DNA from 2 places in the Bradyrhizobium sp. SZCCHNGR1005 genome. Region 2 is predicted to be linked to the other one. Evidence: riboswitches for the same ligand, from Rfam matches in the RefSeq annotation. Region 2 holds a riboswitch; the other holds the start of a gene.
The links. Region 2 has a riboswitch for cobalamin ahead of QXZ85_RS23320 (HupE/UreJ family protein). Riboswitches for the same ligand answer to the same signal wherever they lie in the genome.
Positions count from the first base shown of each region.

Region 1: it holds a riboswitch for cobalamin, as region 2 does, so the genes downstream of both, QXZ85_RS11915 (TonB-dependent receptor plug domain-containing protein) here and QXZ85_RS23320 (HupE/UreJ family protein) in region 2, are expected to answer to the same signal.

Region 1 is NZ_JAUEZC010000002.1:1,266,116-1,276,663, forward strand. Features, by position in the region: gene minD (septum site-determining protein MinD) at 1-330, shown strand, start outside; gene minE (cell division topological specificity factor MinE) at 327-602, shown strand; gene QXZ85_RS11890 (thioesterase family protein) at 677-1,450, shown strand; gene QXZ85_RS11895 (hypothetical protein) at 1,581-2,237, shown strand; gene QXZ85_RS11900 (hypothetical protein) at 2,418-2,666, shown strand; gene QXZ85_RS11905 (hypothetical protein) at 2,792-3,484, shown strand; gene QXZ85_RS11910 (hypothetical protein) at 3,508-3,765, shown strand; cobalamin riboswitch at 3,854-4,072, shown strand; gene QXZ85_RS11915 (TonB-dependent receptor plug domain-containing protein) at 4,295-6,304, shown strand; gene QXZ85_RS11920 (hypothetical protein) at 6,399-6,977, shown strand; gene QXZ85_RS11925 (peptide ABC transporter substrate-binding protein) at 7,206-8,999, shown strand; gene QXZ85_RS11930 (ABC transporter permease) at 9,050-10,009, shown strand; gene QXZ85_RS11935 (ABC transporter permease) at 9,975-10,548, shown strand, end outside.
Region 2 is NZ_JAUEZC010000005.1:345,989-356,536, reverse strand. Features, by position in the region: gene QXZ85_RS23365 (Orn/Lys/Arg decarboxylase N-terminal domain-containing protein) at 1-1,144, opposite strand, end outside; gene cobT (nicotinate-nucleotide--dimethylbenzimidazole phosphoribosyltransferase) at 1,320-2,375, shown strand; gene QXZ85_RS23355 (histidine phosphatase family protein) at 2,375-2,971, shown strand; gene QXZ85_RS23350 (adenosylcobinamide-GDP ribazoletransferase) at 2,968-3,693, shown strand; gene cobD (threonine-phosphate decarboxylase CobD) at 3,680-4,708, opposite strand; gene cbiB (adenosylcobinamide-phosphate synthase CbiB) at 4,732-5,703, shown strand; gene QXZ85_RS23335 (cobyric acid synthase) at 5,693-7,180, opposite strand; gene cobO (cob(I)yrinic acid a,c-diamide adenosyltransferase) at 7,185-7,793, opposite strand; gene cobU (bifunctional adenosylcobinamide kinase/adenosylcobinamide-phosphate guanylyltransferase) at 7,817-8,353, opposite strand; cobalamin riboswitch at 8,392-8,585, shown strand; gene QXZ85_RS23320 (HupE/UreJ family protein) at 8,703-9,344, shown strand; gene QXZ85_RS23315 (DUF1636 domain-containing protein) at 9,341-9,754, shown strand; gene cobW (cobalamin biosynthesis protein CobW) at 9,751-10,548, shown strand, end outside.

The DNA.
Region 1 (10,548 bases), on a different contig from region 2:
ACGGTGCGCGCCGAGCACGGCGAGCGGGTGGAGAAGCACATCCTGATCACGCGCTACGATCCGGCACGTGCCGCGCGCGGCGAGATGCTCTCGATCGACGACGTGTTGGAGATCCTGGCCACGCCGCTGCTCGGCATCGTGCCGGAGAGCCAGGACGTGCTGCGCGCCTCCAATGTCGGCTGCCCGGTCACCTTGAACAGTCCGGCCAGCACGCCGGCGCGCGCCTATCTCGACGCCATGCGTCGGCTGCTGGGCGAGCATATCGAGATGATGGTGCCTGCCGAGCGCAAGGGCCTCATGAACCGGCTGTTGGGACGGAGGGCTGCATGAGCATGCTGCGGCTATTCTCCGGGCGCACGGCCTCCGCGCCGATCGCGCGGGAGCGGCTGCAGATCCTGCTCGCGCATGAGCGCAGCCTGCGCAGCCAGCCGGATCTGCTGATGCAACTGCGCGAGGAAATCCTCGCGGTGGTTTCGCGCCATGTGGTACTCGATCCCGACAAGGTCATCGTGCGGATGGATCGGGGAAAGCATGTCTCGACGCTTGAGGTCGATATCGAACTGCCCAATGGCGCCGATCGCGCTCTTGCCACCGCCGGCTGAGGCGCGGCGACGGCGCTTGCCCGCAACGAGACGCGCGAGCAGGGGCGCGCATTGCGGGGCGCGGTATTGAGTTGATGCAGCCGATTTTTCGTGTCGAGGACAATCGCGTCATCGTCAGTCCGGACGCGGCCGGTCCGTGGGATCCGAGCATGCAGCACGGCTCGCCGCCGGCGTCGCTCGTGGTCTGGGCCGCCGAGCGCATGCCGACCAAGGCGCCGATGCGCATCGCCCGTCTCACCATCGATCTGATGCGGCCGGTGCCGCTCTCCGAACTCACGATCGAGACCGAGGTGCTGCGCGAAGGCCGCAAGATCCAGCTCTGTGCGATCAGATTGCGCGCGGCCGGCGTGGTCGTTGCCGCCGCGACCGTGCTGAAGGTGCGGCAGGAATCCGTCCCGCTGCCGGGCGACATCGCCGATCTGCCGGTCGATTATCCGGCGCCCGATGCCTCGCGTCCGGAGCCGGTGGATTTTTCGTCAAGTCCGTTCGTCACGGGCATGTCGCTGCGCGCCGCGCGCGGCCGTTTCGGCGTGAAGGGCAAGGGTGCGATCTGGTATCGCGTCGATTGGCCGCTGGTCGACGGTCACGCGGTCTCACAAGCGATGCGCGCCGCGGTCGCTGCCGACTTCTGCAACGGCACCTCGCCGGCGCTGGATTTCAATCTCTATACGTTCCTCAATGCCGATCTCACGCTCAGCATGGCGCGCGAGCCGGTCGGCGACTGGATCCTGCTCGATGCCGACAGCTGGATCGGTCCGGACGGGACAGGGCTCGCGATGGCGCGGCTCGGCGATGCCAGGGGCTATTTTGGTCGCGTGGTGCAGAGCCTCGTGATCGAGAAGCGGTGAGGGCGGACGCTCTCTCTGCGCAATTCCTCGCCATCTTCCTCCTGTCATCTGCGCCCCCAACGCTCATTGGGCTTGGCCGGAACATCGCCGCCGTGAGGGCGTTGCCCGGCCAACCATAAGGAGCGGGATCATGCGCAACTCGACAGCCTATTTTGCGGGTGCGGGAACCGTCGCCATTGCGATCGCGGTGGGTCTCGGCGGCGGACTCGTGATCGCGGAGAAGATGAATCCGAAGACACCGCCGTTGGAATCCACCAAGCTGGAGCGACGCGCACCGGAGCCTTCGCCCTTGCCCAGCGCATCGCCGAGTTCCTATCTCGCTGCGACGCAGGCCGCGACGACGGCACCCATCGTGGTGACGCCGACCGCGGCGAAGGCCGCCGATCAGCCGCAGCCTGCTGCGGATCAGGGGACGCCGCAGCCTGCGCCGTCGCCGGTGAACTCGGCGTCCAATGCGCCCGCCGCGCAGTCCTCCCCGTCGCCGTCGATCCCGCCAGCTCCGCAGCAGCAGGCGAAAGCGCCGGAGCAAGCGAAGGCCCCCGAAAACGCGATGGCCAAGGCGGACGATGCCGATCTGAAGTCGCGCGACAGCCAACGCAAACACAGCGATCGGCGCCGTGCCGAACGGCACCAGCAATGGTCCGAGCGCCGGCATTGGACTCGGCGCCGCGAACCGGATCTGAGCGACGTCGAACAGGCGGTGCGGGAGGACAGCGCGCCGCGCGCCTATGTGGCGGAGCCGGTCGACATGCCGACGCCGCGCTTCAGCCTGTTTGGCGACGATTGAGCGCCGCGTCTGGGGGCAGGTCGCATCCTGCCCGGAAAACCGCGCATTCCCGCAGGACCCCAGATCCCATCCGGTTGCAACTTTAACGCGGCATTAACCATCCCAGGCCGACAATCCGTGCGTGGCGGTATCCCGTTCACCGCGGGAGACTCGCAAGGCTCGAATCACGAGGGATGCGCGATGGGCTTCGGGACGCTGATGGACAAGACGCCGGCGACGCTGGAGGAAATCAGGGTCCGCGTCGGTCACGCGCTGCAGCGGCACCCGCTATGCCGTACCGTGCGCTTCGATATTGTCAGCGTTCCGCGCACCGCCCGCGGCGGCAACTGGACCATCAGCCTGCGTTCGGTGGAACCCGCGGCCTTGTGGGAAGCCTCCGATATCGTTGCCGATATTCAGGCGGCCTACGACCTGCACGCGGCTGCATAAGGGCGCCCTCAGAGCGCAATTGAGCCGGTCAGTGAGGCCCTCCGGCAACAATGGAAACCGAAAGCCTTAATTTGCTCCCAGTTTTCGGCAAAGTGCGGCGTACCGCCGGGGATACGGAGATGTGCGTGACGAAATCGATCACCCTTGTGGCTTTGGTGTGCGTGCTCGTGGCAGGGGCAGCTGCGACCAGCATCCTGTTCCGCGACAGCGTGCCGTCCGCCGGTATTGAAATGCCGGCCGTAGTGGCAAAGAGCCCTGTCTCCAACCGGCAGGCCAAGGGCGACCGCCTCACTGTCGCTCACTTTTCATCGCTGACCGAGGACATCCAACCGGCCGCTGCGCCGAGCGAGCCGGTGCGCCAGGCCTTTGCCTATGCCGCCGCCGACGCTGAGATGCCGAAGCCGGCTACGCCAGCGCAGATCACCGGCGCCATCGTGGCGTCCGCACAAGTTGCCGAGCCGGCCGCGCCCAGGCAGAAGCCATTGGTGGCGCTGCGGCCCGAGGTGCAGAAGGCCTATGCCCTGCTCAGCGATGGCCAGATCGCCGGCATCAAGGAGCGCCTGAAGCTATCGCCCGATCAGGAATATTACTGGCCTGCGGTGGAGACCGCGCTGCGCGCGGTCGCCCGCAAGATCCACGCCACGCGTCAGGGCAATCCGAAACCCGGCAGCATGCCGATCGACCCCGATTCCGACGAGGTGCAGCAGCTGAAATCGGCGGCGATGCCGCTGCTCTGGCAGCTTCGCGACGACCAGAAGGACGAGGTGCGCAAGCTTGCGCGCATCATCGGTTTGGATAAGGTCGCCGCCGCGATCTAAACGCGGCCGACGACGAGGATTTGGTGTCCGACTACGACTCCTTACGCGATTTTCTGAAGCAGCAGACGCTTCCCGAACTTGTGCTCAGCTTCGATCAGATCGAGGAGCTCATCGGCGCGAGCCTGCCGCGTGCGGCGCAGCGCGCCTCGTGGTGGGACAGCCTGCGCAGTCCGCAGGAGCGGATGCCGCAGCGTGAGGCTTGCCTGGACGCCGGCTATGTCGCCACCCGGCTGCCGGACGGCAAGAGCGTCCGCTTCAAGAAGATGAAGCGCGACAGATGAGGCAGAGCGCCCCGCGGCTGCCGTTTTCGGACCTCTGCTGACTATTCTGCGTCGCGCCGGGCCGGCATTGACACCGTCACATCCCTCCTTCTATGTGCCTCCCGACGGTTCCCCTTCGCCGGGGATCAAAAGGGAATGCGGTGCCGGGAGATCTTCCGCGATGGAGATCGCAAGAAGGCCGCAGCTGCCCCCGCAACTGTAAGCGGCGAATCTCGCGTCAGATGCCACTGGGAATCTCGGTCCTGGGAAGGCGGCGCAAGGTGACGACCCGCGAGCCAGGAGACCTGCCGTCAGCCGTGGTCACACGCGAGGATGTCGGTCGGGGAGTACAGACATCGTTTCACCCGAGGCGCGTTGCCGCGTCCTGGCGTGAGACCTCGTTCGCGGTGACGTGCCACTGCCGTCCCGCCGAGGTCTTCGACCCATGTCTCCGCCATTCTTGTCTCACTGTTGCATCCGTCTTCCTCTCCTCGCCGCTGCGCGCTTGCGCGCCGGCCCTGTCGCGTCTCGTGTTGTCGCTGCCATCGTCATGGCCGGTCCGCTCGCCGCCGAAGCGCAGCAGTCGGCCTCACCCGATCTGCTGCCTCCGGTCGAGGTGGCGGCGCCCAAACCCAGACCTAAACCCAAGTCGCAGCCGAAGCGTGCGCGACCTTCAGCTTTCCATGCGCCAGCGGATGCGCGGACGCAGTCGCCTACGCCTGCAGCATCGACGTCCGCGAATGCCGTATCTGTCGCCGTCAGTCCGACCGGCATCGTGAGCCCGGCGGCCCAGGCGGCAAGCTCGATCAGCATCGTCACCGCCAAGGACATCCAGACTCAGCAATACCGGACCGTGCCCGACCTGCTGAGCACCATTCCCGGGTTGAATGTGGTCCAGGCCGGCGGTCCTGGCGGACAGGCCTCGGTGTTCGTGCGCGGCACCAATTCCAACCACACCAAAGTGCTGATCGACGGCATCGAGCTCGGCAATCCCGCCACACCGAACGGCGCCTTCGACTACGCGCATCTGCTCACCGCCGACATCCAGCAGCTCGAAGTGTTGCGCGGTCCGCAAAGCGGTCTCTATGGCTCGGATGCGATCGGGGGCGTGGTCTCGATCGTCACCCGCAAGGGCGAGGGTCCCGCCCGCGCCGTTGCGTCGGTTGAAGCGGGCTCGTTCAATACGTTCAACCAGACCGCGGGCGTCAGCGGATCGCAGGACAATTTCAACTACGCAGTCAACGTCGCGCACCTTCATGCCGGCGATGTGCCGGTGACGCCGTTGCAGCTGCTGCCGCCCGGACAGCAGGCGATCGGCAACAGCTACGACAACATGACGTATTCCTCGAAGCTCGGCCTTGCGCTGAACGACGAGTGGACCGTCAATTCGGTGGTCCGCTACACTGATGCGACTTTGTTGTTCACCGGCGACGGCGGCTTTCCCAGCGTGCCGAATGCCGCGCAGAGCCGGCACAATGTGCACCAGCTCGCAACGCGCCAGGAGGCGGTGTGGTCGCTGCCCGGCGGCCGCATCACCAATTATTTCGGCGTCAACTACACCAGTGATAGGAGCTCCGATCTCGCACCCGGAGATCTCTCCTCCACCGTGGGGCAAGGCGAACGGCTCAGATACGACTGGCACGCGGTCACCCGGATTGCGCCGGGAAACGACGTCATCGTCGGTGCGGAGCAGCAGGCTGAACGCCTGACCACGGCGGCGCTCTCGGCGGAAAACGGCAACAAAGCGGGCTTCATCGAACTGCAGTCGTCATTCGCCGAGCGATTTTTCCTGGTCGCGAATGTGCGCGATGATCTCAACGACGCATTCGGCTCGCATGCGACCTATCGGATCGCGCCGGCCGTGATCGTGCCGCTCACCGAGACCAAGCTGAAGGCAAGTTACGGCACCGGCTTCAAGGCGCCGACGCTCAGCCAGCTCTACCAGGATTTTCCGGCGTTCAATTTCTTCGGCAATCCCAACCTGCGGCCGGAGGAAAGCACTGGCTATGATCTCGGCTTCGAGCAGCCGCTGTTTGCCAACCGCATCCGGTTCGGCACGACCTATTTCCACAACAGCATCACCAATCTGATCGCGACCAACGACACGTTCACCTCCTACGCCAATGTCGGTTTGGCCAGGACGGAGGGAACCGAGAGCTTTGTCGCGGCCGATGTCACCGGCCGGCTGGCGGTCCGCGCCGACTACACCTTCACCCGCGCGATCGACGCCATCACTGGCCAGCAATTGCTGCGCAGGCCCAAGCAGAAGTGGAGCGCCACCGCGATCTGGCGGCCGGTCGATCCGCTCACCGTGTCGGCCACCGTGCTGCATGTCTCCGATTGGCGCGACGTGAGCCGTGACGGCCTGGTCTCCGGCCTGACCGCGCCCGGCTATACCATCGTCAATCTGCGCGGCGATTATGCGCTCAGCGACCAGGTGAAGCTGTTCGCCCGCGTCGATAATCTCTTCAACAGGCACTACCAGAACCCGACCGGTTTCCTGGCGCCGGGGCTCGGCGTGTTCGGCGGCATCCGGGTCGCCAGCTATGGCGTGCAATGAGACGTCTCCCGGGCGCGGCCGCTCCGAGGCGGATCGTGCGGCCTATCGCCATCCGACAGAAAAGTTTAGACTTAGCAACCGAAGGAGAATTGTCATGGCTCTTGATCGTCAGTTCCGCCCCGCGATGGGCATTTCGCTCGCACCGGTCGCGCCGCGATATCAGCCATTGTTCGCATTTGCTCTGTTGTCCGCCGCGAGTTGCCTCGCCAGTCTCGCGCTCGCCTGTGCGACGCCGTTCGCGGCGTTCGCCGTGGTGGCGGCTGCGACGCTGCCGCTGGGCTCGGCGCTCGCGGTGATCGCCGGCGCATGGCTCGTCAATCAGGGCATCGGCTTCTGCGCGCTGGGCTATCCGATCGACACCACCACATTGGCGTGGGGCTTTGTCATCGGCGCGGCCGCGCTGGCCGCAACCCTGCTCGCATCGGCGGCGTTGCGCGTCTTGCCGCGGCTTGTTCCAGCGCCGCTCGCGCTCACCGCCACGCTGCTCTTCGCCTACGCCGCTTATGAGTTCGTTCTGCTGGCCGCGACGCCGGTGCTCGGCGGCGCGGCGGCTTTCGAGCCCGCGATCGTGCTGCGCATCGGTCTCACCAGCATGGCATGGTTGATCGGATTGGTCGCGGTTTGCGAGGCCGTTCGCTTGCTGGGCTCGTTCCGCGCCGAGCGCGCCTTGTGATTGTGATGCGGCCTGCCGGTAGTTCCATTTTCCGGTATCGTCCTGGAATGATCCTGCCGCAGCTGCGAAGCGAATCCCGCGGCAGGTCATCTAACGAAGGTCGAATCAAAGGTTGGCCCGGAATCTGCTTTGACAGTTGCTCCGAACGCTGATCCAATTTCACGCCGCTCCAGGCATCTGCATGGAGGCGTAACGTTTTCTTGGATGAGCATCAGCTGGAGCTGTTGAATGTACGAGCGCGACCTTCGAAACCAGATCACCGATGTCAAAGCCGGGCGCCTGTCCCGCCGAGAATTTGTGCAACGGATGATCGCCGTTGGGCTGAGCGCACCGATGGCCGGTGCGATGCTGGCCCATTCTGGGGTCGCAATCGCCGCGGAGGAAATCGTCTATAAGCCGACCAAGGCCGGCGGCGGCGGTCCGCTGAAGCTGCTGTTCTGGCAGGCACCGACCCTGCTCAATCCGCATTTCGCGATCGGCACCAAGGATCAGGAAGCCTGCCGGCTGTTCTATGAGCCGCTTGCCGGCTGGGACGCCGACGGCAATCTCGTACCTATCCTCGCGGCCGAGATTCCGACCAAGGAGAACGGCAGTCTCGCCGCCGACTACACCTGGGTGATCTGGAAGCTGAAGCAGGGCGTGAAATGGCATGATGGTCAGCCGTTCACGGCCGACGACGTCATCTTCAACTGGCAGTATGCTGTCAATCCCGACACGGCTGCGGTCTCGATCGGCAGCTATAAGAGCCTGAAGTCGGTCGAAAAGATCGACGATCACACCGTGAAGCTGACGTTCGTTCAGCCCACCCCGTTCTGGGCCGATCCCTTTGTCGCGGCCTTCGGTCAGATCATCCCCAAGCATGTCTTTGCCGATTACATCGGCGGCAAATCGCGCGAGGCGCCGGCCAATCTGAAGCCGATCGGCACCGGCCCCTATATGTACGTCGATTTCAAGCCCGGCGATTCGATCGCCGGCAAGCGCTTCCCGGACTATCACCAGCCGAACCGGCCTTATTTCGACACGGTCGAGGCCAAGGGCGGCGGCGATGCCGTGTCCGCAGCGCGCGCTGTGCTGCAGACCGGTGAATACGACTATGCTTATCTTCTCCAGGTCGAGGACGAGATCCTGATGAAGCTGGAGGCGGGCGGCCAGGGCAAGGCCCAGCAGACGGTGACGGGCTATATCGAATACATCGCCCTCAACGTCACCGATCCCTGGACCGAAGTCGACGGCGAGCGCGCCAGCATCAAGACCAAGCATCCGTTGTTCTCGGATCCGGCCGTGCGCAAGGCGATGAACCTGCTGATCGACCGCGCCTCGGTGCAGAAATTCATCTATGGTCGCGCCGGCGTCGCCACCGCGAACTTCCTCAACAACCCCGAACGCTTCCGCTCGCCGAACAACAAGTTCGAGTTCAACATCGAGAAGGCCAACCAGATTCTCGAGGAGGCCGGCTGGAAGAAGAATTCGTCCGGAATCCGCGAGAAGGACGGCAAGCAGCTCAAGGTCGTGTTCCAGACCTCGATCAATGCGCCGCGCCAGAAGAACCAGGCCATCATCAAGCAGGCCTGTCAGAAGGCGGGCATCGAGGTCGAGCTCAAATCCGTGGTCGCCTCGGTATTTTTCTCCTCGGACGCTGCCAACCCGGACACCTACACGCATTTCTACTGCGACATGGAGATGTATCAGACCACCATGCCGCAGGCCGACCCGCAATTCTTCATGAACCAGTTTGTCTCGTGGGAGATCGCGAACAAGGAGAACAAGTGGCAGGGGCGCAACGTCTCGCGCTGGCAGAACAAGGAATATGACGAGACCTACCGCCAGGCGCAGAGCGAGCTGGACCCGGTCAAGCGCGCGGCGATGTTCATCAAACTCAACGATCTCGTCGTTCAGGACAACTACATCCTGCCCGAGATCAACCGCAAGAATTGCATCGGGTTGAAGAACGGCATGGTGGTGAACAAGAGCGGCTGGGACAACGATCTCTGGCAGATCGCCAACTGGTATCGCGAGACTTGACGCGCATCACGCCACCCCGATGATCACCGCAACTTTGTAAGGCGGGAGCGATGGGAAATTACCTTCTCAGGCGCCTTATCGTCGCTGTGCCGAGCCTGCTCGGCATCAGCCTCATCCTGTTCGTGCTGCTGGCGCTCGCCCCGGGCGATCCGTTCGGCGAGCTCGCGAGCAATCCGAACATCCCTCCCGAGGTACGCGAGGCGCTGCGCCTCAAGTTCGGGATGGATGATCCAATCATGGTGCGCTACCTGCATTGGCTGATCGCCATGCTGCATGGCGATTGGGGCTTCTCCTTTGCCAGCCGCGTCAACGTCGACACGCTGATCATGCAGCGGATTCCGGCTACGCTCTACGTGGTCGGCACCGCGCAGCTTCTGGCGCTGGCGGTGGCGCTGCCGATCGGCGTGCTGGCGGCGATGCGGCCTTATTCGGTGTTCGACCAGATCGCCAATACCTTCGCCTTCATCGGCTTCTCGCTGCCGACCTTCTTCACCGGCCTGCTGCTGATCCTGATCTTCAGCGTCAATCTCGGCTGGCTGCCGTTCGTCTATCGCACCGACATCCACGCCACCGGCTGGCTCTGGTACTGGGAGAACATCAAGCAGGCGATCATGCCGGTGGCGGTGCTCGGCCTGTACCAGGCCGCGTCCTATACCCGTTACATCCGTTCCGCCGTGCTCGACGTCATCAAGCTCGATTACGTCACCACGGCACGCGCCAAGGGTCTCAACGAGAAGAAGGTGATCGTCAAGCACGTGGTGCGCAACGCATTGATCCCAGTGGTAACGTTGGTCGCGCTGCAGATGCCGACCGTATTCGGCGGTGCCATCGTCACCGAGCAGATCTTCCGCATTCCCGGCATCGGCTCGCTCCTCATCAGCGCGATCCTCGCCAACGACACGCCCGTGATCATGGCGGTGACCTTCGTGTTCGCCTGTCTGGTCGTCCTGTTCAACCTCATCGCCGATATCCTGTATGGCTGGCTTGACCCACGTATCTCCTTCCGTTGAGACGGTCGTCGCGCGGGTGGTGCGCAAACGCCGTTTCTCGCCCGGCCGCGACGCGGTTCGGCGCTTTCTCCGCCATCGCCTCGCGGCGGTCAGCGTCCTTGTGCTGGCGCTGCTGGCGTTGTCGATCCTGATCGGGCCTTGGCTGTGGCGCGTGCCGATCAACGAGATCGATTTCACCGCGCGCCTCGCGGCGCCGTCCTGGGATCATCCGTTCGGGACCGACGATCTCGGCCAGGATCTGCTCTCGCGCATGATCTATGGCGGCCGCATCTCGCTTGCGGTCGGCTTTGCGGCGATGGCGGTCGGCCTGTGTTTCGGCATCATCGTCGGCGCCATTGCCGGCGCCTCGAGGGGCGTCGTCGATGCCGCGCTGATGTGGCTGACCGACCTGTTCCTGTCGTTGCCGCAACTTCCGCTGCTGCTGCTCGTCATCTATCTGTTCCGTGATTTCCTCAAGGGCTGGCTGGGGCCGGAGGGCGGCGTGTTCGTCCTGATCGTGCTCGTCATCGGCGGCTTCCGCTGGATGCCGGTGGCGCGCC
Region 2 (10,548 bases):
CGTTCGGGCCCAGTTCCGAAAGCCCCATCGCGAAGCGGCCGGCATAAAGCGGGTGGAATTTCATGAACCCGGCCCAGGCCTCGTCGAACATGATGTACTCGCAGAGGTGACCGATCCGCTTCAGGATCATCTCGGCGCTGTGGATCGAGCCGTCATAGGTGCACTGCTCGACCACGGCGACGCGGAACGGGCGCTCCCTGCGCCAGGCGTCGGGGTCCTTGACCAGCGGGTTGTTGCGGATCTGCTGGCGCAGATGCTCCTCGTCGAGCAGGTCCCAGCGCATCGGGCCGATCAGGCCCCAGGCATTGCGGACCGTCGGGACATAAATCGGGATGCCGCCGGAGATCAGCAGCGCGCCATGGTGGGCGGCCTTGTGATTGTTCCGGTCGAACAGCACGAGGTCGCCGTCGGTGACCAGCGCTCCCAGCACCACCTTGTTCGAGGTGGAGGTGCCGTTCAGCACGAAATAGGTCTTTTCGGCGCCGAAGATCTGCGCCGCTTCCTTCTGCGCCCGCAGCGCCGGTCCCTCATGGGTCAGGAGGTCGCCGAGGTCGAGGACGGAATTGTCGAGGTCGTCGCGGAACACGGCTTCGCCGAGATGCTCGACGAAGATCCGGCCGATCGGGCTGCGGCTGTAGAACACGCCGCCATTGTGCCCGGGGCAGGTCCAGAGCTGATTGCCTTCCTCGGCATAGTCGACGAGCGTGCCGAAGAACGGCGTCTTCAACGTCTCGGCATATTGCTTGAGCCGGCTGATCAGGTTCTTGGCGATGAAGGGCGGCGTTTCCTCCGACAGGAACACATAGCCGTCGATGAAGTCGAGCACCTCGACCGGCAGATCCTCGAACCGCTTGCGCCGGATCAGGAGGATGATCGGAAAATCGAGGCCGCGCCGGCGCATCAGGTTGATCAGAGCCATGGTCTTGCCCTCGAGACCCTTCTTGCCCCAATCGACCACCATGCAGCCGATCGCGGCATCGGTCTGCACGGCGATCTCGGCGTCTTCGAGCTTGCGGGCCCGCACCACCTCGAACCCGGAACGCTGGATCTCTTCGATGATCTGGTTGAAACGGACGCCCGCGAGGTCGTCGGGCTCAAAGACCGGAGCGGCGAACAGGAAGGTGAAGCGTCGGAAATAGTCCATGCGGGTCTGCCAAGTTTGGGTCGGAGGCCAGCTGTCGGTACATTCCATGACAGTTCAATGACAGTGTAGAGTGTCGTCAGGGCCAGCGCGTTCAAATCAACGGTAGGACGCTGCTTGTCACGCCGCCGGCTCGATGGCAATCGAGCCAGTTCGAATCTGTGCCAAGGATCTCAGTGTGTTACCTGAATGGATCAGCCTTGAATGCCCGGCCACCTCGGAGCGTCACCGCCAGTCGGCGCTGGCGCGGCAGGCGCAATTGACCAAGCCGCTCGGCGCGCTCGGACGACTGGAGGAGATCGCAGTGGAGTTGGCGGCGCTCCAGGCCACCGACAGGCCGGTGGCGGAGCGGGCGCCGATCATCCTGTTCGCTGGCGATCATGGCATCGCGGCCCGCGGCGTATCGGCCTATCCGCCCGAGGTCACCGTCCAGATGTTGCACAACTTCGCCGGTGGCGGGGCGGCAATCTCGGTGCTGGCGCGCACGCTCGGTTGTCCGCTCGAAGTCGTCGACGCCGGTACGTTGGGCGATCAGCCGATACCGGGTGTGATCGTCGATAAGCCACGGCGCGGGACCCGCGATTTCGGCGTCGAGACGGCTCTGACATCCGAGGAGGTGGCTTTTGCGCTCGCCTGCGGGCAGCGCGCAATCGCGCGCCAGGCGGAGCCCAAGCCGCAGCTGGTGATTCTCGGTGAGATGGGGATCGGCAATACGACCTCCGCCTCGGCGATTGCGGCTGCGCTCCTGGGATGGCCCGCGGCTGAAATCGTCGGGAGCGGCACCGGGCTGGATGGGGAAGGGCGCGCGCGAAAGGCGCGCGTGATTGCCGACGCGCTCGCATTGCATGGACTGGAAGTTGGCACCCCCGTGGAGACCGTGCTCGCCGCGGTCGGTGGGCTCGAGATCGTCGCAATGACCGGCGCGATCATTGCTGCTGCACGAATGGGCGTGCCGGTTCTGATCGACGGCTTCATCGTCTCGGTCGCCGCCCTTGCTGCCGTGAAGCTCAATCCGTCGTGTCGGCCATGGCTCCTCTTCTCGCATCGTTCGGCCGAACTGGGCCACCGCGTCGTGCTGGACGCACTCGGTGCGCGGCCGCTGATCGATCTCGATCTGCGGCTCGGCGAAGCCTCGGGGGCGGCGACTGCGTTGCCCCTGCTGCGGCTGGCATGCGCGCTTCATAACGAGATGGCGACTTTTGCCGAAGCCGCGGTGTCGGGCCGCGACAGCTGATGCGGATCGATCTGCTGCGGCACGGCGACACCGGGCGCGAGCGCTATCTCGACGGCCGCAGCGATCCGCCGCTGAGCGAGATGGGGTGGCGGCAATTTGCCAAGCAGACCCAAGACGGAGCATGGAGGCACATCGTGTGCTCGCCGCGGGCGCGGGCGCGGGCTGCTGCCGACGATTTGGCCCGACGATCGGGCACGGTGGTCCATATCGACCCCGACTGGAGCGAACTCGATTTCGGTCGTTGGGACGGGCGATCACGGGACGAGATCGCGGCGCGGCCTGATCATGCCGCATTGCTGCAGGCGTTCTACGCCGATCCCACGGCTTTTACCGCGCCCGGCGGGGAAAGCTGGGTGTCTTTGCGCGATCGCGTCGGTCGAGCCCTCGACAGGCTGACGACAGAACCTGAGCTCTCTCCCGTGCTGATCGTGACGCACGGCGGGGCCATCCGTGCAGCGCTGTCGTTGATCTTGAACTGGCCGCTGCGGTCGCTGTGGAGTTTGCGCATCAATCCCGCGACGCGTATCACGCTCGAGATCGGGCGCGGCGAGGACGATGCGCTCTGGGGCGAAATCATCGAGATCATCCAGCCATGAGTCGTCGTGAATTCTGGATCGCGCTGCAGTTTCTTACGCGCCTCCCGACCCCGCGTGTCGCCGACATGCGACCCGGCGATCTCAAGCGCGCCGCGATGTTCTTCCCCGCCGTCGGACTCGTCGTCGGGATATGTCTTGCCTTGATCGCGCGCATTCTCCACGGCAGCAATCCTTGGGTCGTTGCGCTCGCTGTGGTCGTGGCCTGGATCTGGATCACCGGCGCGCTGCATCTCGATGGGCTCGGCGACGTGGCCGACGCATTCGGCGCCTCGCACGGCAAGCCGGATCGCTTCATCGAGGTGCTGGGTGATCCTCATGCCGGCAATTTTGCCGTGGTCGCGATCGCCTTGCAGATCGCGGCGAAGCTCGTGCTCATCGCGCATCTGCCGGCGTCGCTTGCGATCGGGGCGCTGGTGCTCATTCCGGCCTGGGCGCGCTGGGGCACGTTGGTTTGGAGCAGGCTGCTCGTATCATTGAAGCCGGGGCTCGGGGCCAGCGTTGCAAACAGTGTCGGTTGGCTCCTGATTGGCGGCTGGGCGCTGGCGCTTCTCCTACTGGCCCTCATCGGCGCGCGCCCGACGCTCGTGGCGTTGATCGTCATTCCCGCCGTTGCGCTTTATTGGCAATCGCGGCTCGGCAGCATTACCGGCGATGGCCTTGGCGCCAGTGTCGAGGTGACGGAGACATTGCTGCTGTTCGCCTGCGTGTTCAGCCTGCAGTGAGCGCATCGGCGAGCCGTTGCCATTCCTCCTCGCGACCCGGCAGGCCGAAACGCAGCCAAGTCTCATTATGGGCGAACCGCCTGACGTGAATGCCTCGCTGCGCGAGGCGATCGGCCAGATGTCGGGCGGCCACGCTCTCGGCAAGACGGAACAGCGGGGTGCCGCCAACAATGTTGCAGCCGGCGGCCATCAGCAGCGCGTCGAGACGGTCGCAATCCGCAGCCAATCGTTGCCGCGCCTGCTGCAGCCACACATCATCCCGCAAGGCTGCAGCTCCGATCGCGAGCGCAGGTCCAGAGACCGCCCAGGGGCCGAGGTCACCCCTTAAGCGTTGGCAGAGTTCAGGTGCCGCAATGGCGAAGCCGAGCCGCAGGCCCGCGAAACCATAGGCCTTGCCGAAGGAGCGCAGCACGATGGTTGCTGGCGGCAGCCGAGACGTCAGGCTCGCATCACCAGGTAGAAAATCCGCAAAGGCTTCGTCCACGATCAGGAGGCCGTCACGCCGCGCCAGCTCGGAGCCGAGCGAAACGAGCGTCTCGCGCGGCAGTAGACGACCGGTGGGATTATTGGGATTCACCACGACGGCAACGTCGGCCTCGGCCAGCGCCTCGACCTCATTGACCGTGCGGACTCGATGGCCGCAACGATGCCAGCACAGCGCATGTTCCTCATAAGTAAGGCCGAGCACAGCGACCGTTCCCGGGGAACGGAGGCGGGGGATGATCTGCAGCAGCGCCTGGGTGCCTGGGGCGGCGATCAAGGAAGCAGGGGCTTGAAGTCCGCAGCGGGCCGCGGCGGCTGCGAGCAGGGTGCGTTCGTCGGCGTTGGTCGGCAACCGCGTCCAGGCCTCGGCCGCAAGCCTCGGCAGCGGATAGGCGATCGGATTGATGCCGGTCGACAGGTCGACCCAGGGCTGCGGCGCGTCGGGATAGCGGCGGCTGATCTCGTCGATATTTCCGCCGTGAGCGACCGCTTCCGGCCGGATGCCCCGCGTGCTACTCGCTTTATGGTCCATACCAGTCCTTCGATCGGGGATCGATGTTTCTCGCCGTCGCGCTTGCCGCGCTCATCATCGAGGCGCTCTTTGGCTACCCGCAAGCGCTGGTCCGCCGTATCGGACACCCCGTGATGTGGATCGGCGCGCTGATAGCATGGGCTGATGCTCACTGGAACCGCGCATCGGACTCCTTCCGTGCCCGCCGCGTCCGGGGTGTGGTGCTGGTCCTTCTGCTGGGAATGGCTGTCGCGTCTGTGGGGCTGGCGCTCGCGGCAGCCGCGCATTGGGCATTGCCGGAACCATTCGCGGCGCTGGTCTTAGGTCTCGTTGCGAGCAGTCTGCTGGCGCAGCGCAGTCTAGATCAGCACGTGTCCGCCGTAGCCTCGGCGCTCGACAAGGAAGGGATCGCCGGCGGCCGCCGTGCCGTGTCGATGATCGTCGGCCGCGATCCTGAAAGCCTCGACCAGGCGGGCGTTGCGCGCGCTGCGATCGAGAGCTTGGCTGAAAATTTCTCCGACGGCGTGGTCGCGCCGCTGTTCTGGCTGGCGGTCGCCGGCCTGCCGGGCATGCTGGTCTACAAGGCGCTCAATACTGCCGACAGCATGATCGGGCATCTGTCAGAGCGTCACCGCGCCTTCGGCTGGGCGGCGGCACGCCTCGACGACCTCGTCAATCTGCCGGCATCGCGGCTTTCGGCGGTGTGGCTGGTGCTTGCTGCCTGCGTGATCCCTGGTGCCGCGCCGCGCGAGGCGATACGTGCAGTCTGGCACGGCGCCCACAAGCATCGCTCGCCCAATGCCGGTTGGCCAGAGGCGGCGATGGCCGGCGCGCTTGGCCTGCGACTGGCGGGCCCGCGTGTTTATCACGGCCAAATCGTCGAGGATGCCTGGATTGGCGCGGGGCGCGCGGAAGCGGAGGCGCGCGATATCAGGCGCGCGCTGTCGCTCTACCGGGCCGCCTGCATGATTCAAGGTCTGGTGATTGCCGGGCTGGTGATCGCTGTCAGCCAATGACCGGCAGCGTCGGTGTGCGTGCCAGCTCCAGAATGCGATCGATATCAACGTGTCGTTCGAGATGCGCAGCCAGCTCATCCAGCGTGGTCTCGACCTCGGCCTCGTAGTCCGAGACCGTTGAATCCGCGCCGAGGCCAGCCAGCCATTGGCTGCGCAAGCCGTCGGCGCTGAACAGCCCGTGCACATAGCATCCCGCGATGCGGCCGGTTGCGACGGCCGCGCCATCGCTGCGGCCGTCCTCGAACTTGAGAAATGGCTGCGTCGTATCGGGGCCGGTGGTCTGCCCGATGTGCATTTCATAGCCGCGGAAGGATGCGCCGCCGCTCAGCAGCGTACCGCCGACCTCACGCAGCGCCTTGTCCGAGGTGAGAACGGTCGTCACATCGAGCAGGCCGAGGCCGGGGACCGCGCCGGCCTGACCTTCGCGGCCATCAGGATCGCTGATGATCCGGCCGAGCATCTGATAGCCGCCGCAGATGCCGAGCACACGGCCGCGGCGCCGGACGTGAGCTGCAAGATCGATATCCCAGCCGGTTTGCCGCAGCGCGGTCAGATCGGCGATGGTCGCTTTCGAGCCCGGCAGAATGACGACGGCGGCATCACCGGGGATCGGGGTCCCGGGACGCAGAAACTGCAATTCGATTCTGTCTTCCAGCTGTAGCGGATCGAACTCATCGAAATTGGAAATCCGCGGGTAGGCCAGTACGACGACCTTAGGCGGGCCGCTTGGAGGTGAGGCCCCGCGCGAAGGAAGCCCCAGCGCATCCTCTGCCGGCAAGCGATGCGCGCCGGCGAAATACGGCACGAGCCCTAACGCCTGCCAGTTCGTCCGCGCCGCGATCTCGGCCATTCCAGCCGCGAACAGGGCCGGATCGCCGCGGAACTTGTTGACGAGAAAGCCTGCGATGAGCGCAGCATCCTCCGCCGCCAGCACGGCCTTGGTCCCGACCAGGCTCGCGATGACGCCGCCGCGATCGATATCTCCGATCAGGACCACCGGCAGGTCCGTCGCACGGGCAAAGCCCATATTGGCGATGTCGCCGGCGCGAAGATTGATCTCGGAAGCCGAGCCAGCGCCTTCCACCAGCACAACGTCTGCGTCGTCGGCGAGGCGCGAAAGACTGTCGAGCACCGCGCCCATCAGTTGTGGTTTCATCGCCTGATAGGCCGATGCCTTGGCGTTGCCGATCACGCGGCCTTGCACGACGACTTGCGATCCGACCTCGCTCTGCGGCTTCAGCAGCACCGGGTTCATGTGTACCGAGGTCGGCCGCTTCGCCGCGCGCGCCTGCAGCGCCTGAGCGCGGCCGATCTCGCCGCCATCTGCGGTCACGGCCGCATTGTTCGACATGTTCTGCGGCTTGAATGGCGCCACTTTGAGGCCGCGCAAAGTCAGCGCCCGCGCGAGCCCGGCAACGATGAGCGACTTGCCGACGTCGGAGCCGGTGCCCTGGAACATGATGGCGCGCGCGACCATGCGGTTAAAACTCGATGCCTTCCTGCGCCTTCACGCCGGCGGTGAAGTGATGCTTGACCAGATTCATCTCTGTGACGAGATCGGCGGCTTCGATCAATTCGGGCTTGGCATTACGGCCGGTGACGACGACATGCAGATCGGGGCGACGCGCACGCAAGGTTTCGACGACATCAGTGATCGGCAGGTGATCATAGCGCAGCGCGATGTTGAGCTCGTCGAGAATCAGGAGCCGGATCGAGGGATCGGCCATGAGCTCCTTGGCCTTGGCCCAGGCGCGCTCGGCCGCGGCGACGTCGCGGGCACGATCCTGAGTCTCCCAGGTAAAGCCTTCGCCGAGCGTGTGCCATGTGACCTGGTCGCCGAACTTTTCGATCGCCTTGCGCTCGCCGGTTTGCCATGCGCCCTTGCCGAATTGCACCACGCCGATGCGGAAGCCGCGGCCGAGGGCGCGCAGCATCAAGCCCCAGGCAGCCGTCGACTTACCCTTGCCCTTGCCGGTGTGGACGATCAGCAGGCCTTTTTCAACGGTCTTCGATGCGACCTCGGCGTCCTGGATCGCTTTGCGGTTCTCCATCTTGGCCTTGTGGCGCGCATCCTCGTTGTGGTCACTCATTCTCGTTTCCTCTCGATGCGCTGCTATTTCAACGTCAGCGGCAGGCCCGCCGCCATCAGGATCACGCGATCCGCGGATGTTGCAATATCCTGGTTGAGGCGGCCCTGCGCATCGCGAAACGCGCGGGCCAGCGCGTTATCCGGCACGATGCCGAGCCCGACCTCGTTGGAGACGGCAACGATTGGGCCCCTGGCGGCAGCTAATGCATCGGCGAGCTCACGACAAGCAACGGCAACGTCGCGGCCGCTCAGCATGATATTGCTGAGCCAGAGCGTGAGACAATCGACCAGAACAGGTGTTGCAGAATCGCCGTTCGCCGCCACGGCAGCTGCAAGATCGAGAGGTGTCTCGATCGTCCGCCATCCATCGGCGCGGCGCGCTTTGTGTTCGGCGATGCGCGACGCCATCTCGTTGTCGAACGCCTGCGCGGTTGCGAGATAGATCCAGGGGGAAGGGAGGGCGGTGATCAGCGCCTCCGCGTACCGGCTCTTGCCGGAGCGCGCGCCGCCGAGCACCAGGGTCAGGCGCGGCAGGGCAGGGCTAGGCGGGGCGGGTGGCATGACGGCAGGATTTCCGATTGACGGGCTTTGGCTCGATCCCGTATCTAACAGATGACGGTTCTCCGAAAGGAGAGATTTAGGGAACGCGGTGCGGGATCTCCTCCCAAGGCCGCGGCTGCCCCCGCAACTGTAATCGGTGAGTGCGAGGCCTTTGAACCACTGGGAAACCGGGAAGGTGGTCTCGCGCGGCGACCCGAGAGCCAGGAGACCTGCCGTCGACATTGCTGTTGGCCGACCCGTCGCGCGGGGAGTCGCGATGCAGGGTTCTGATCCCGGAACTGTCTGGGATGCCGTCGGGCGCAGCGTATCGCACGAACCCTGACAGGTTCGGGCATCGACGGAGACGGCCATGAGATTTCCCACCAGATTTCCAACCCGCATCGCGTTTGCAGTCGCAGTCGTGGCACTGTTCGCCGATCCTGCATCGGCCCACCATATGATGGGCGGCAAGCTGCCGCAGACCTTGGCGCAAGGCCTGCTCTCCGGGCTTGCTCACCCCGTCATCGGGCTCGATCATTTCGCCGCGATTGTGGGAGCGGGCATCGTCGCTGCGCTGATCGGCCGTGGCTTTGCGCCGGTGTTGGCCTTCACCACGGCTATGATCGCCGGCGTGATGCTGCATGTCGGCCGCGCTGATATTCCCGCCGCAGAGCTTCTCGTCGGGTTGTCGACGGCCGCAATCGGCCTGCTGATCCTGCTGCGCGCCGGCTTCGGTGTGCTGCCGGTCGCGATCCTGTTTGCGTTGACCGGGATAGTGCATGGCTACGCGCTGGGCGAATCGATCGTTGGTGCTGAAAGCGCGCCGCTGGGCGCCTATCTCGCCGGGCTGCTGGTGATCCAGAGCGTCATTGCCGCCGGTGCGTTACTGGCCACCCGGATGATTGCTGCGCGCGGCGTTTCCTTCTCGCTTTTCGCGCTGCGGATCGCGGGCGCCGCGATTGCGCTGGTGGGCGGTGCGGCAGCCGCCATGGCGGCTGGTCTGGCCGGATGAGCAGCACAGACCCGGGCGCGACGACGTTGTTCGTCTGCGTCACCTGCCGGATGCAGAGCGCCGAGCCTGCGTCCAGCGAGCAGCCGCGTGCCGGTGCGCGGCTACTCGAGGCCATCCATGCGGTCGCAGCCGAGCATCGCGATGTCACCGTGGTGCCGGTCGAGTGCCTCTCGAATTGCAGTCGCGCCTGCACGGTTGCGGTCACTGCGCCTGGCAAGTGGACCTATATCGTCGGAGCGCTCGATCCGGATGTCCATGCCGATGATGTGCTCGCTTTTGCCAGGCTGCATCAGGTCCACGAGGCCGGCCTGCCGCCGTGGCGGGAGCGTCCCGAATACGTGAGAAAAAACACGATCGCCCGCGTGCCGCCGCTGCCGTCGCGCTCATCCAAAGAGGCTTCGCTGCCATGAAATCCTTCGCAAAGACGCCATGCACGATCGTCACCGGTTTCCTCGGCGCCGGCAAGACCACGCTGGTGCGCAACCTGATCGAGACCGCGAACGGTCGCAGGCTCGCCATCATCGTCAATGAGTTCGGCGATGTCGGGATCGACGGCGATATCCTGAAAGGCTGCGGCGTGCCGGATTGCCCGGAGGATCGCATCGTCGAATTGTCGAACGGCTGCCTGTGCTGCACCGTCGCCGACGACTTTGTGCCCGCGCTGAAGAGCCTGCTCAATCAGAACGAACCGCCCGAGCACATCGTGATCGAGACTTCCGGCCTCGCGCTGCCGAAGCCGCTGGTGCAGGCGTTCAATTGGCCGGAGATCGCAACCCGTGTCACCGTTGACGGAGTCGTTGCAGTCGTTGACGGGCCGGCCGTGATCGCCGGCCGCTTCGCCGATGATCCGGAGGCGCTGGCGGCGCAGCGCGCGGCGGACGGCTCGCTCGATCACGACAATCCGCTCGAAGAGGTGTTCGAGGATCAGCTGCTCTGCGCCGATCTGATCGTGGTGAACAAGAGCGATCTCATGACGGATGCGGAGCGGCAGGCGGTCGCTGCCGAGATCGCAGCTAAGGTGCAGCGTGCCGTCAAGGTGATCGCGTCCGAGCACGGCAAGCTGTCGGCCTCCGTGCTGCTCGGGCTGGGTGCGGCGGCCGAAGGCGACCTCGGCGCGCGGCCATCGCATCACGACAATGAGGCTGAGCACGATCACGACGATTTCGAAAGCTTTGTGCTCGACGTGCCGGCGCAGGCCTCGCCC